Xanthobacter dioxanivorans: one gene and its partner. The protein of the gene in region 2 interacts with the protein of the main gene of each other region in a pairwise test. Links are inferred from orthologs where the notes say so. Each region holds a gene or a part of one and is shown on either strand. Other genes may lie near its edges.

Evidence for each region.
Region 1: the proteins of nusG (region 2) and rho interact in binary tests that used the Escherichia coli proteins (3 or more experiments, as listed by UniProt). The link is inferred for Xanthobacter dioxanivorans from one-to-one orthologs.

What each region holds. Positions count from the first base shown.
Region 1 is NZ_CP063362.1:1,620,413-1,623,689, forward strand. What follows is about bases 178-3,141. They hold rho (transcription termination factor Rho), read right to left. Parts: upstream 2,312-3,141; coding sequence 1,043-2,311; downstream 178-1,042. Other genes in these bases: EZH22_RS07700 (NifU family protein), read right to left, coding at 178-450; hemJ (protoporphyrinogen oxidase HemJ), read right to left, coding at 2,562-2,996; hemE (uroporphyrinogen decarboxylase), read right to left, coding at 3,020-3,141. Outside these bases: more of EZH22_RS07700, read right to left, coding at 1-177; more of hemE, read right to left, coding at 3,142-3,277. UniProt on the Escherichia coli protein: Facilitates transcription termination by a mechanism that involves Rho binding to the nascent RNA, activation of Rho's RNA-dependent ATPase activity, and release of the mRNA from the DNA template.
Region 2 is NZ_CP063362.1:3,482,289-3,485,345, forward strand. Bases 311-3,054 are described here. They hold nusG (transcription termination/antitermination protein NusG), read left to right. Parts: upstream 311-1,289; coding sequence 1,290-1,820; downstream 1,821-3,054. Other genes in these bases: EZH22_RS16215 (hypothetical protein), read left to right, coding at 311-670; secE (preprotein translocase subunit SecE), read left to right, coding at 1,075-1,272; rplK (50S ribosomal protein L11), read left to right, coding at 1,987-2,436; rplA (50S ribosomal protein L1), read left to right, coding at 2,442-3,054. Outside these bases: more of EZH22_RS16215, read left to right, coding at 92-310; more of rplA, read left to right, coding at 3,055-3,057. UniProt on the Escherichia coli protein: Part of the processive rRNA transcription and antitermination complex (rrnTAC). The complex forms an RNA-chaperone ring around the RNA exit tunnel of RNA polymerase (RNAP).

The DNA of each region.
Region 1 (3,277 bases), 1.9 Mb from region 2 along the record:
GTTGAGGAAGACGGTGCCTTCCTTGAAGCCGCGGAAGGTGATGTCGCCACCGTCATTGGCCACGGCCGGGCGCACGCGGGTGTCGAGCAGCTCCTTGATGGTGGCGACGACCTCCGCGTCCTTCTCCTCGAAGAACTCGTCCGCATCCGGGGCATCCGGCTTCACGCCCTCGGACAGGACCGGAGCACCGGACATGAAGTGCTCCATGATGGCGCCGAGAATGGCCGGCTTGATCTGCGGCCATTCGGCCTCCGCCTTGGTGACGGTGACGAAATCGGAGCCCAGGAACACCGCGGAGACGCCGCGCACGTCGAACAGGCGCTGGGCGAGGGGCGACAGGTCCGCGTCCTCGGCCGAGCGCAGATCAAGGGTGCCGTCTCCCAGGACCGAACGGCCAGGCAGGAACTTGAGCGTTGCGGGGTTCGGCGTGGTTTCCGTCTGAATGAACATGGCCCAATCCTCAAAAGAACGGTGCGGAACATGGCCCGCGCATTTGTCTTGAAGATAGGGGCTCCGTCGCCAAACGGAAAGGCCGGCCCCGGTAATGTCCCGAATTGACACGCTGCGCCGGGCGAGCCGGAACGCCGCCTGAACGAAAGGCGGCCGAATCGCTGCCGCCCGGATGTTGCCCGTCTGTTCCGTCCCTCCCGGCAGGGACCGGGCGAAGGGCCTGCGCCGCTGGCCGGCAGCCAGCACCCGCACGGCGCGCGCAATGGGCTGGCGGTGTGCCGATCCGGGACGCCCCGGCCGCGGCACGGAGAACAGCGGCGGAACGAAAAGAGGGCGAATCGGTCGCATCCGCCGGTTGCCCCTTCGTTCCCGGCAGGTTCGTTTTCGGCAGGTCCCGCGTTCCTGGCAGGTCCCGACCGATGCGTCTGCAGCTCCGGATGGCCAGGATCACGGCCGGTGCCCGGCGCGTGGTCCCAAGGCACGCGGACGGTTGCCCGCCCACAGGCGGCACAAAAGCAAATGCCCCGGCGGAGCCGGGGCATGAGGTTGGGCAGATGGACGGGCGGCCGCGGCGGGCCACCGGCGGCCACCCTCAGGTGTTCATGGAATCGAAGAAATCGCCGTTGGTCTTCGTCTGCCGCAGCTTGTCCAGCAGGAACTCGATGGCGTCCACCGTGCCCATGGGATTGAGGATGCGGCGCAGAACATACATCTTCTTGAGCGTGTCCGCGGGAACCAGGAGCTCTTCCTTGCGGGTGCCGGAGCGGGTGATGTCGAGGGCCGGGAACACCCGCTTGTCGGAGACCTTGCGGTCGAGGATGATTTCCGAATTGCCGGTGCCCTTGAACTCCTCGAAGATCACCTCGTCCATGCGCGAGCCGGTGTCGATGAGCGCCGTGGCGATGATGGTCAGCGAGCCGCCTTCCTCGATGTTGCGCGCCGCGCCGAAGAAGCGCTTCGGCCGCTGGAGGGCGTTGGCGTCGACGCCGCCGGTCAGCACCTTGCCGGAGGACGGCACCACCGTGTTGTAGGCGCGGCCGAGGCGGGTGATAGAATCCAGGAGAATCACCACGTCGCGCCCATGCTCCACAAGGCGCTTGGCCTTCTCGATCACCATCTCGGCGACCTGGACATGGCGCGAGGCCGGCTCGTCGAAGGTGGAAGAGACCACCTCGCCCTTCACCGAGCGCTGCATGTCGGTAACCTCTTCCGGCCGCTCGTCGATGAGCAGCACGATGAGGAAGCATTCCGGATGGTTGGCGGTGATGGATTTCGCAATGTTCTGCAGCAGCACCGTCTTGCCGGTGCGCGGCGGCGCGACGATCAGCCCGCGCTGGCCCTTGCCGATGGGCGCGACGATGTCGATGATTCGCGCCGAAAAGTCCTTCTTGCCCTGGGTCTCCTCGTGCTCGAGCTTGAGCCGCTCGTCGGGGTAGAGGGGCGTGAGGTTGTCGAAGTTGATCTTGTGCTTGGTCTTCTCGGGGTCTTCGAAATTGATCGTGTTGACCTTGAGAAGGGCGAAATAGCGCTCGCCTTCCTTCGGCGAGCGGATCTGTCCCTCCACCGTGTCGCCGGTCCGCAGGCCGAAGCGGCGGATCTGCGAGGGAGAGACGTAAATATCGTCGGGACCGGGCAGATAATTGGCTTCCGGCGAGCGCAGGAAGCCGAATCCGTCCTGCAGCACCTCGACCACGCCTTCGCCGATGATTTCGGTTTCCGTGGCTGCCAGCTGCTTGAGAATGGCGAACATGAGCTCCTGCTTGCGCAGGGTGCTGGCGTTTTCCACCTCGTTCTCCTCGGCGAAGGCGAGGAGCTCGACGGGCGTCTTGGACTTAAGGTCTTGAAGTTTCACTTCCCGCATAAGGGAAAGCCTCGATGGGTCTTGAGTATGCCGGTGCGGATCGCTGTGGGATCGCTACCAGGCGGAGGGGAGGGGTACGGGGATCGCAGGTCTTCAGGAGAAGCCGGGGCACGCAGCTGCCGCCTGGCGCTCCCGCCGGACCAATAACGGACCCGAAGTACAGGAAGCGCATTTGCCTGCGTTTAGGAAAGCGACAGGAGGATAGGCACCCCGGCGGTGCTGCGCAAGCCCTCCTTGAGGCGAAGTGAAATCAAAACGGTTTGACCACAACCAGGATGACGATGCCGATCATCAGCACGGTCGGCACCTCGTTGACCATGCGGAAGAAGCGGGCGGGGCGGGTGTTGCGATCCTGTGCGAAGGCGCGCACCCATCGGCTCTGAAAGCCGTGAGCGGCGGAAAGCGCCAGCACCAGCAGCAGCTTGCCGTGGAACCAGCCGGCCACGAACCAGCCGCCGGCAAAAGCGAGATAGAGGCCGGCGAGCCAGGTCGCGATCATCGCCGGATTGGCGATGGCCTTGAGCAGCCGGCGTTCCATGACCTTGAACGTCTCCGACTGCACCGAACCGGCCTCGGCCGCGCAATGATAGACCATCAGCCGCGGCAAATAGAGCAGGGCCGCCATCCAGGAGATCACGGCGATCACGTGCAGCGCTTTGATCCAGCTATATAAATCGTGAGCCATAGCGATCCGCTTCCAAGGTCGGGTCAAAGCGCGCGGCGAACCGCTTCCACCAGCTTTTCCACATGGGCGAGCGGCGTCTCGGGGCGGATGCCGTGCCCCAGATTGAAAATGTGGCGGGCACCGGCGAAGTCGGCGCGGATGCGCGCCACCTCCTCCTCCAGAGCAGAACCACCGGCGATCAGCCGCAGGGGATCCAGGTTGCCCTGGAGCACCAGCCGGTCGGACAGCCGGGCCCGCGCAGCGCCGCGATCCGCCGCCCAGTCGAGGCCGATGGCGGCGAT
Region 2 (3,057 bases):
AGTGATCTGAGGGCTGCCGATCGGGCGGTCGCCTCGGAGTGAACAATAGAAAGGCAGGCCGAGGCCTGCCTTTCTTGCGTCAGGGATGACCATGATCAGGGCAATTCGCGTCCACGCGCCGGTGGCGGCCCTCTGTGGGGCGCTGGTGGGCTGCGCCACACCGGAGCAGGTGGAGGACGCGCAGGCCAAGCGCGCCGCAAGCTGGGGCGGGCGCACCCTGATCGGCGCCTATCGCTTCAGCGGCCCCATCGCCGCCTATTTCGAGCCTCCGCCTCCGGGCGCCAAGGGCGGTCGCCTCCTCGTCTGGGAGGAGGGGCGGCGCGAGGTGATCCAGGGCGAATGGACGGTAAGGAACTTCAAGCTCTGCGTGAAGCCCAATGTCTACTACAAGGAAATGATGGGCGGGCCCTTCGACCGCGAGGCTTGCCTCGGCTTTGATTCGAGCGCCGTCGAGTTCGATCATTTCCAGGGCGATGCATTCGCGCTCAAGACCAAGCGCGACGTGCCCTATGTGAGCAGCAAGGCGGACAACGACAAGTTTGCCGCCGTGATGCGCACGACGCCGTATTACGCGCCGGCCAATGGCGGCTTCAGCGAAGGCCTCTATCCGGCACGCGAGGGGGCGCCGGCCACGCCTGCGGAACCTGTGGCCGACGCGGCGGCGCAGTAGCGTGCCCCTTTACAGGCGCCGCGCATCTCTCTAGATACACGCGTCCGATGCGCTGGGTCACTTCCCGGCGCGGCGGAGTCTACCCTCGACGCAGGCGGACCCCTGGTCTCCGCATCGAGGTTCCGGCCTAGGAGTGTAGCTCAACTGGTTAGAGCACCGGTCTCCAAAACCGGGGGTTGGGGGTTCGAGTCCCTCCACTCCTGCCACTCCTGAAAAGAGCGGCAGGTCCAGCGAGCCGAGGGGCGGGGCGCGAGCTTGGGCCGCCCGAAGGATCCCGAAGCAACGTCTCGCAAGAGCCGGCGCCGGCGGGTCGAGCAAATTCCAGCGGCGCATGCGCCGCGGCATTGATATGGCGGCTGCCGGTTTTCCGGCGGGGCCGCCCGGCACAGGTGGCGAAGAGCGTCATGGCGAAGAACAGTCCCGTCGAGTTCTTTCAGCAGGTCCGCGCCGAGACGGCGAAGGTCACCTGGCCGACGCGGCGCGAGACGCTGATCACCACCGCCATGGTGTTCGTGATGGTGCTTCTCGCCTCGATCTTCTTCCTGATCGTCGACCAGATCATCCGGTTCGGCGTCTCCACCCTCCTCACCCTCGGGCACTGAGCGGAAGGGCGGCAGACATGGCGAAGCGCTGGTACATCGTTCACGCTTATTCCAACTTCGAGAAGAAGGTGGCCGACTCCATCCGCGAGCAGGCCGAGCAGCGTAATCTCACCGACCTGTTCGAGCAGATCCTCGTGCCCACCGAGAAGGTGGTGGAGGTACGCCGGGGCCGGAAGGTGGACACCGAGCGCAAGTTTTTCCCCGGCTACGTGCTGGTGAAGATGGACCTCACCGACGAGGCCTTCCATCTCATCAAGAACACGCCGAAGGTCACCGGCTTCCTGGGCGCCGACAACAAGCCCATGCCGATTTCCGAGTCCGAGGCCATGCGCATCCTGCAGCAGGTGCAGGAAGGCATCGAGCGGCCGAAGCCCTCCATTACCTTCGAGGTGGGCGAGACGGTCAAGGTGGCCGACGGGCCCTTCGCTTCCTTCAACGGCATCGTGGAAGAGGTGGACGAAAGCCGCTCGCGCGTGAAGGTGGCGGTGTCCATCTTCGGCCGCGCGACGCCGGTGGAACTGGAATTCGCTCAGGTCGAGAAGGTCTGAGCGCAATCGGCGGCGGTTGCGCCGCCGTACCTGGCGCCCCCGCCTTGGGTGGCGGCACCGGCGTGGGAGGGGAGGGGGCGTCTCGCCAAGCGCCCTTTGATCCGCACCACGCGATCCCGGCCGCAAGCCCCCGAGGGGGCGCGCGGCGCATTTGGGGAGTTGTGAAATGGCGAAGAAAATTACGGGTTACGTCAAGCTGCAGGTGCCCGCCGGCAGCGCCAATCCGGCCCCGCCGATCGGCCCCGCGCTCGGTCAGCGCGGCCTGAACATCATGGAATTCTGCAAGGCGTTCAACGCCCAGACCGCGCAGCTCGAAAAGGGCATGCCGATCCCGGTGGTGATCACCGCCTACCAGGACCGCTCCTTCACCTTCGAGCTGAAGACCCCGCCGGTCTCCTACTTCCTCAAGAAGGCCGCCGGCCTCGAGACGAAGAAGAAGCCCGGCTCCGGCTCGAAGACGCCCGGCAAGGGCACCTTCGTCGGCAAGGTCACGCGCGCCCAGCTCGCGGAGATCGCCGAGAAGAAGATGAAGGATCTGAACTGCGAGACCGTCGAGGCCGCCGTCCAGATGATCGAAGGTTCGGCCCGGTCCATGGGCCTGCAGGTTCAGGGGTGAGCGCCATGGCAAAGCAAGGCAAGCGCATCCGCGCCGTCAACGAGGGCATTGACCGTGTCAAGCTCTACCCCCTGGACGAGGCACTGACGCTGCTCAAGGAGCGGACCACGGCCAAGTTCGACGAGACCATCGAGGTTGCGCTGAACCTCGGCGTCGATCCCCGCCATGCGGACCAGATGGTGCGCGGCGTGTGCAACCTGCCCAACGGCTCGGGCCGCACCGTGCGCGTCGCCGTGTTCGCGCGCGGCGCCAAGGCCGACGAGGCCAAGGCGGCCGGTGCCGACATCGTCGGCGCCGAGGACCTGCTGGAGAGCATCCAGGGCGGCACCATCGATTTCGATCGCTGCATCGCCACCCCGGACCTGATGCCGCTGGTCGGCCGTCTCGGCAAGATCCTCGGCCCGCGCGGCCTGATGCCGAACCCGAAGGTCGGCACCGTGACCATGGACGTGAAGGGCGCCGTCGCCGCCGCCAAGGGCGGCGCGGTGGAGTTCCGCGTCGAGAAGGCCGGCATCATCCATGGCGGCATCGGCAAGGCCTCGTTCCCGGCCGACAAGCTGGCCGAGAACATCCGCGCCTTTGTGGACGCGGTGGTGAAGGCCAAGCCCGCCGGCGCCAAGG